One region of the Priestia sp. TGN 0903 genome, then DNA from elsewhere that is predicted to be linked to it. Evidence: riboswitches for the same ligand, from Rfam matches in the RefSeq annotation. Region 1 holds a riboswitch; the other holds the start of a gene.
What was found. Region 1 has a riboswitch for preQ1 ahead of ACRPLY_RS22830 (QueT transporter family protein). Riboswitches for the same ligand answer to the same signal wherever they lie in the genome.

Region 1 (4,215 bases):
CGCTTGCTTTAAATCAAGTACCTAAACCGCTTCACGCTCACGGTTCAGCCATTTCAAATACGATTAACCAAGTTTCAGGCGCAATTGGACCCGCTTTGTATACAAGTATTATGACAATGGCTTCTCAGCACTTTATTCAACAATCAAATGAAACGAATAAAACGCTGTTACAAATAAAAAGTATGACAAGCGGGGTCCATACCGTCTATTATGTAGCCATCGCTTTCGCTATCGTTTCGTTCCTGCTCGCTCTTACGTTAAAGAAAAAAGACCAGCAGCTGGAGACGCAATAAATAAGAAACTAACAAGAGCTGCTCAAGTCATGAGCAGCTCTTGTTACATGCCGAATTTATATTACAAATGTAAAAGCAATCATAGATACTATGAAAGCAAGAATAATAATACCTCTCTTTTTTTCTGTTTTCCATGCTTCAATAGCGCCCGCGATACCACCAATGACTAAAATAAAAGTACCTATAATGTGCAGAGGCAGCAGCGATAATACTCTACCTAAACTCGCCATCACTCCTCCAATCAATATAAAGCCTGTTGTTATAATCGATTTTAATGATGTTAAGTCTCGTATAGCTTCTTGTTTTTCAGTCTTACTCAGTTTAAAGTACTCTATTATACTAAAAGCAGCGGGTGTTCCCCATAAAATAAAGAAGCTAACTAATCTATCCGTGTCTACATTCACTGTTTATTCACCACCGCTATTAGTTTCTTATACACTTTTCCTAACCCATTTTTTAGAGATAAAAAAAGCGGCTGTAGCTGCTACAGCGGGAATCATAAAAGCAAAGCTACCAGAATAACTGCCAAACGTTACTTTACTTGATAATCCTTCGATTGAGCTCCACATAGTCGAACTTTCTGGAACATATAAGAGCGTAAGAATCATTCCTGATAGCAGTTGAAAGCTACCCAAGAAAACGATGAAACTAATGATAAATAGTCCATATCTCTTCACTAAAATCTCCCCCTTGATTTATATACGATTTCACGCTTCATAAGTTCCATCATTTAACAAATCCATGTATTATTCTCGCTTCAAAGATCCTCCAAAAGAAAATTGATGGTAGTCATCGATCTTATTCCAATATCCTATGCACTTTACGTCAGGCTCATCAATAGCTAACGCTTCTTTATTAATTCCTTTATAAGGAAGAAATGCAGTCAACTTTACCTTTTGTTTTGGCTTAATATTTAACTTATTGCCTTCTGCTAACACCTTAAATTTATTTTCAGAATAACCGTTTTTTATTTTTAAAGGATAGGATAAAAAGACATTGTTTTGTTTGATGGTCAAATCGCTCTTGTTTACGAATTCCAATTCATACGAAATCCCTTGCTTCATCTTTTGTTCTTTGATGACGTTAATATGGATCTTTTCTAGTTCTCTTAAAGGAACGTTGTCTTCTTCTTTTGAACACCCGGCAAATAAGATAGCTAACACTAATAAAACAAGAATTCCTAACTTTCTATTCAAAAAATAATCCCCTCTCTCGTAACAAAGATTATTTTACAATTATAACTCAAAAAAGTTATTTAATGGTAAAAATACACAATTAAAAAAGCAAACCTTGTCGGTCTGCTTTTTTAATTGCTACGCATAGGTAATGTGTTGTTGTGCGAAAAACTTTTCGATAAGGAGTTTGCCAACTATATGTACATCGTAACAAAAGAAAAAAGAACGCGCTGTGAGATTTGTCACTTCTTCTTTCAAAATAATCTAATTGAATACTCGCTATTGCGTTACGCAAAAAGAGCAGAACGCAATAGCGACCTGCTCTTTTTACATGCTAGATATGGGTAATTTGTCCATGCGTGAAAAGCTCTTCAATAATAAGGGGTTTATCACTACACTTATAGAATAACAAAGATAAAAAGATGCGGCTGTGAGATTTATCACAGCCGCATCTTTTTATCCAACTAGCTTATTAAATTGTACACGTTTATTAATGGCCGCCATAATTGGTGCTCCAACAAGCATAACCACAAACTCACCAACAGCTGTTGTTAACCACGTAAAGAAAAATGGTAAATCAAATGCTAGGTGCAGTTCAAACGCAATAATAAACATCGTAAACGTAAACACAAGTGTATTAATAAGCATACGAGCCCACATATTTTTAATGTAGCGCATAGAAAAAATGGTAATGAGTAATGATAGTACAGATTGTCCTACCCCAAACACCAGATCATAAGCGACCATTGGTGAAAAAAACAAATTCGTCAGAAATACCCCTAGTACAATGCCGTACACGTACTTTTTATTAAATACAATCAAATGATTGAACATTTCTGATATACGAAATTGGATATTGGTGAAGCCAAACGGCTGAATTAACATGCTAACAGCAATATACATAGCTGCTAAAAGACCGTTGACGCAAAGTGTTCTTATATTCATCTTACTATTCTCTCCTTAGTTTTTTAACGTGGGATGGTTACGAACCACGTAAACACTCAAAGAATCATACAGCAAGCTTAAGCTTTCGTCAATCTAGCTGTTTGCAAACTACTGCTGCTTTCATGTCTTCCATATTGACTGCTCTTTTTTCTTACTTTTCTTTAGTATAAAATAGAAGACGTATCCGTATACATAGGTGACATAAAGTAGTTAACCCTTTTGATTTGAAATACGAAAGGATTTGTAGCGATGTTAGATAATACAGATAAGCGCATACTAGAAGAGCTATCAAAAAATGGACGTATGAAGATGAAAGAATTAGGAGAAAAAGTGCATTTAACCGGACAAGCCGCTTCTGCTAGAGTATTAAAGTTAGAAGATGAAGGCATTATCAAAGGCTATACAATTAACATTGATGAACGAAAACTTGGCTACACCGTCCATGCATTTTTAAATATCTATACGCAGAGCATTCATCACCACCCCTACCTTACATTTGTAAAAAGTCAGAAGAAGTACGTTATCAACAACTTTAAAATTAGCGGCGATGGCTGCTACTTACTAGAATGCAAATTTCATTCAAATGAAGAACTAAATGATTTTTTGACAGAGCTAAATCAGCATGTGAATTACAAACTTTCAATCGTCATTAACAAATAAATTTTTTTAAAAAATAAAGGTATATTAATTTATGAAAATGGTAATCCTAATAACGTATTCCCCCTATTCCAATAAATTTGAAAATCCTTTGCGCCGTCGCAAAGGATTCTTTTTTTATGTAGGAAACCGCCTTCTATTTTTTGAAAAGTTGAACATCTCTCATAGCGTTGACATAGCGGTCAGAGGTTTATATAATCGGTGACATCAAAGCATAGAAAAGCAGACTCAAGACATTATACACGTATCGTAATTCTTCGTCTTAGAAGTTGATCAGTTTTATAACTAGACAATTTCTAAGACGTTTTTTATTTTATCATTTGTGAAACACTAGTAAAAACAAAATTCCACGTGAAAATATCCTAATGATCAGGGAGGTTTGCATATTGAAAACAATCTATAAAGACATCATTTTAATTATTGCCGGAGCGCTTTTAGTTGCTGCATCCATTGATTTTTTCGTCATTCCAAATAAATTAGGTGACGGAAGTACGGTTGGTATTGCTCTTGTTTTATATTATTTATTTCATATCCCTACAAGTATCAGCACATTTCTTGTGAACCTTGTATTCATTGCCTTAGCTTATAAATTTCTAACTAAAAAAACCATTCTCTATACGATTCTAGGAGCTGTCATGACGTCCGTTTTCTTAGGTCTGGTCAGCTATATTCCTTTTCACGTTCACGACATGATTTTAGGAATTGTATTCGGGGCTTTACTAATGGGAACAGGACTGGCACTCATTTTTATCGCGGATGGATCTACCGGCGGCACAACTCTTTTAGCTTATTTATTAAACTACACAAAAGGCTACAATATCTCGAAAAGCATGTTCTACATGGACAGCGTCATTATTTTAGCATCGGTTTTTGCTATTGGCGTCAACAATACCCTCTATACTTTTATATTCGTCTATCTTTGTGCTAAAATCGTCGATGTTGTTATCGAAGGTTTCCACAACAAAAAAGCAATGACGATTATGTCTGATCAGTACAAAGACATTGCGCAAGTGATCACCAGTGAATTTGGAAATGCAGCTACCATCTTTTATGGATATGGCTACTACGCCAACAAAGATAAACGCATTATCTACGTTGTTATTAAAAAGAACGAGTTATTAAAAATTAAAAAGAAAATCCAGCAA
Region 2 (4,215 bases), on a different contig from region 1:
AACGTGAAGGTAACGGCTTCTATGAAAAACCATAAGCCTCATATTCACGTGGATTTAAAAGGTGAAGCAAACGTGGCAGATGTAGAGTGTCAAGTAAACTTACAGGACCCAGCTGTAATCAATATGCTCGAACGAAAAACAGCAGCGGACGTAAAAGAAAAAATGAATGACGCAGTGGAAAAAGCTCAAAAAGATTATAAAAGTGATATCTTCGGTTTTGGAGAAACGTTTTACAGACAAGATGTAAAGAGATGGTACAAAATGAAAAGAGACTGGAACAGAATTTACGCAGAAGATTTAACCGTCGATTTAGATGCCAAAGTTCAAATCCGTCGCTTAGGCACGTTAAATAACTCATATATGAAGCAAATGAAGCATTAAGGAGAAAGAAAATGGAGGGATTTATCGCCTTACTCGTACTTCTTGCTTATTTGACTAAAAAAATTATGATTAACTTCCGAAAGGAAAAGTATTACCGTGAAATCGTTGTCTATCTTTGTCTTATAGGTATGGGTTTATTCTTTTGGGGAGCCATTACACTCCGTAAAGAAGTACCTACGCCTCTGTACTTTTTAGAGGAACTCATTAAGCCTCTTACTAAAACCGTTCATCATCTGTTATTTACGTAAGCATGTAGGAGAGAAGGGGTGTATGATGCAAATAAAAGAATTTATTACTCCGAAACAACTTCTTTTTCTCATTTATTTTTTTTGTATCGGAAGCGCTATTTTGGCAGTTCCGGCTACGTTATTAGAAACGAATAGACAAAATGCCTGGGTATGTAGTGTGCTTGCTATTGGCTTTGCCCTTTTAATTGTTGCGGTGCTGTTATGGCTGATGCACCGTTACCCTCAGCAAACGTTCATTGAAATAGCTAAAAAAGCGCTAGGTCCTTACGCCGGAGCGTGTATGTCTCTTATTTACATTTTTTTTATGTTCATTCAATCTACGTTTTCCCTTCGAGATATCAGTACATTTATGACGACGCAAATTGTCCCTGAAACGCTGCCTACGTGGATTCATGCTCTTGTGATTTTAGCGGTTATATACGGAGGGTATTTAGGCATTGAAGTGATAGCGAGAACCGCGGAAATCTTTTTACCGTGGATCGTCGTCCCTTTTTTATTGTTAATTTCGTTAAATATTCCTCAGATGAAACTGGATCGTCTTTACCCTTTGTTTGAATTCCGCATGGATGATTTAGTGTTAGGGACCACGTATTTCTTAGGAAATCCGTTTATGGAATTGATTTTTGTGCTAATGATTACGCCTCATATAAAAGATGGCAAAAAGGTAAAAAGAATGATTGTTATCGGCACTGTGGCATCGGGCTTGACGATTACGATTGCAGTTGCGGCTTGTATATTAGCTCTTGGCGCGAATATTGCATCAATGCACAGCTACCCAGTTTATTTATTAGGAAAAATGATTTCGTTAGGTGCAACGATACAGCATGTTGAAGTATTAGTAGCTATTATTTGGATGTTATCTATCTTTTTTAAAGTTGTCATTGTGTTCTATGCTATTCAGTTAAGTATCGCTCAATTATGTAATTTACGGGTGCGCAATTTTTTGAGCTTTCCTTTAGGTCTAATCATTACAGGCGTGGCGTATTACATTATTCCAAATACAGCATACTTCAATTATTTTGAAAAATATTACTGGCCGTTTTATTTATTTGTACTAAGCGTCTGTTTTCCGTTGTTATTTATTGCGCTTTCTTATATAAAGAGAAATAAGGCAGCTAAAGGTGATAGAAGCCAACAAACATAGCATTATTTATACGTATGTGGTATAGTATACGATGACAATTCAAGAAGAAACGCCGTACACGTTTGTATATGTACGGGAGAGGTTCGAAAACTCCCTCTATAAAAAACTAAGATCATCGTTGATGACAAAAGACACGGTTTTAGCGTGTCTTCTTTCACGTGCTTTTCTATCAACACGTCTTTTTGACGTGTATGCTGGCGAGGACGTGTATCTTAGTTGCTTTTTAGGGAGATTGCTGGAAAAGAGCAGTCTCTTTTTTGTGTTATAAAATTAGTCACAAAGGGAACGAACGGTTCAATAAAGTTTCTTCTTCTTTTGATTTCAATCAAAAAGGAGACGAACAATAATGATGAAAAATGAAAAAGCTATTGTTGTATTTAGCGGAGGTCAAGATAGTACAACATGTCTATTTTGGGCTTTGAAAAACTTTAAAGAAGTAGAAACGGTTACTTTCCAATACGGTCAGCGTCATAGTCAAGAGATAGAGGTAGCAAAAGCTATCGCAGCTGATTTAGGTGTGAAGCATACCGTCCTAGATATGTCACTTTTAAATCAATTAGCACCAAATGCCTTAACGCGAGATGATATTGAAATTGAGCAAAAAGAAGGAGAGTTGCCTACAACGTTTGTGGATGGCCGCAATCTGTTATTTTTATCATTTGCTGCCGTACTTGCTAAAAACAGCGGAGGCCGTCATATCGTAACAGGCGTTTGTGAAACTGATTTTTCGGGATATCCAGACTGTCGAGACGTATTTGTGAAATCGTTAAACGTCACGCTTAATTTATCAATGGACTTCGAGTTTGTGATTCATACGCCGCTTATGTGGATTGATAAAGCAGAAACGTGGGCGTTAGCGGATGAGCTAGGAGCGCTTGAATATGTGCGTGAAAAAACATTAACGTGCTACAACGGTATTGTTGCTGATGGGTGCGGCGAATGTCCCGCATGTCAATTGCGAAAACGCGGGTTAGATCAATACTTGCAAACAAAAGAAGGAGGAGAAAAATAATGCTGCAACAAATGTATCCTCAAGTCTTTCATGACTATGAATATGAATTGAACAAAGATATGCAGTTTGCTGCGGCACATTTTGTTCCTCATACAGAAGCAGGAAAATGCCGTCAAGTCCATGGACATACGTATTTTGTAAATTTAACTGTTGCCGGAGATACATTAGACGAAGCGGGCTTTTTAGTAAACTTTGCGCTATTGAAAAAAATTGTTTCTGGTCAATTTGATCATACATTATTGAACGATCATTCTATCTTTAACGAAGAAAATCCAAATGATTTTCCTACAACTGAAGTTGTTGCTCGTAAAATTTATGAGTTGGTTCAAGAATATCTAGACACACTACCAAATAAGCCTTCTTGCGTACAAGTATTCGTGCGGGAAACGCCGACAAGTTACGTAGTTTACCGCCCAAAGAAGGTGAAAAAACGTGGCTAATACAATTCCAGTACTTGAAATATTCGGCCCAACGATTCAAGGGGAAGGAATGGTTGTAGGACGTAAGACGATGTTTGTTCGTACCGCAGGCTGTGATTATTCCTGCAGCTGGTGTGATTCAGCTTTTACATGGGATGGATCAGCTAAAAACGATATTCGTCAACTAACAGCAGAACAAATTTGGACGGAGCTTAAAGAAATTGGAGGAGAGTGCTTTGATCACGTCACCATTTCTGGAGGAAACCCTGCGCTTATCAAGGCGATTGGTTCACTTGTAGAGCTTTTGCACAGTCATGGGGTAAAAGCAGCTCTTGAAACACAGGGAAGCCGTTATCAGGATTGGTTCCTAAAGATCGATGATTTAACGATTTCTCCTAAGCCTCCAAGTTCATTAATGAAAACAAATTTCTCCGTATTAGACGATATTATAGAGACATTAATAAAGGAAAAACGCATGGCGCACATAAGCATAAAAGTCGTTGTATTTAATGATGAGGACTTTGAGTATGCAGCGTCTGTTCATGAACGTTATCCTGAGGTTCCATTTTTTGTTCAAGTAGGCAACGAGGACTTAACGACAATCGATAATGCGTCGTTAACACAAGAATTGCTTAAAAAGTATGAGTGGTTAATCGACAAGGCAGTGGCAGCTAAAAACATGAACGATGTAAGAGTTCTGCCGCAGGTTCACGCCCTTGTTTGGGGAAATAAACGAGGCGTGTAAGCGCATAGCAAAAAATTTACAAAGAAAAATAAAAACAGATATATACAAAATAAAAAAACGCTGTTAGAATGACAATCGTAGAAAGAGAGGAAATGCAAATGAGCGGTCGAAAAGATGAAGAATTAGAAGGTGTATCACTCCTTGGAAATCAAGGAACAAACTATTTGTTTGAATATTCACCAGAGATTCTAGAAGCATTTGATAACAAACATCCAAATCGTGATTATTTTGTGAAATTTAACTGTCCGGAATTTACGAGCTTATGT

Region 2: linked by a shared signal. The riboswitch ahead of queC (7-cyano-7-deazaguanine synthase QueC) and the one ahead of ACRPLY_RS22830 (QueT transporter family protein) in region 1 are both predicted to bind preQ1.

Annotation. Positions count from the first base shown of each region.
Region 1 covers NZ_JBOZGL010000008.1:107,988-112,202, forward strand. The annotation lists gene ACRPLY_RS22810 (MFS transporter) at 1-293, shown strand, start outside; gene ACRPLY_RS22815 (hypothetical protein) at 350-697, opposite strand; gene ACRPLY_RS22820 (hypothetical protein) at 725-970, opposite strand; gene ACRPLY_RS22825 (hypothetical protein) at 1,040-1,489, opposite strand; gene ACRPLY_RS22830 (QueT transporter family protein) at 1,925-2,413, opposite strand; PreQ1 riboswitch class I at 2,423-2,467, opposite strand; gene ACRPLY_RS22835 (Lrp/AsnC family transcriptional regulator) at 2,663-3,073, shown strand; gene ACRPLY_RS22840 (YitT family protein) at 3,457-4,215, shown strand, end outside.
Region 2 covers NZ_JBOZGL010000004.1:126,432-130,646, reverse strand. The annotation lists gene ACRPLY_RS15185 (Ger(x)C family spore germination protein) at 1-381, shown strand, start outside; gene ACRPLY_RS15180 (hypothetical protein) at 393-629, shown strand; gene ACRPLY_RS15175 (GerAB/ArcD/ProY family transporter) at 652-1,773, shown strand; PreQ1 riboswitch class I at 1,846-1,889, shown strand; gene queC (7-cyano-7-deazaguanine synthase QueC) at 2,120-2,785, shown strand; gene queD (6-carboxytetrahydropterin synthase QueD) at 2,785-3,225, shown strand; gene queE (7-carboxy-7-deazaguanine synthase QueE) at 3,218-3,949, shown strand; gene queF (preQ(1) synthase) at 4,048-4,215, shown strand, end outside.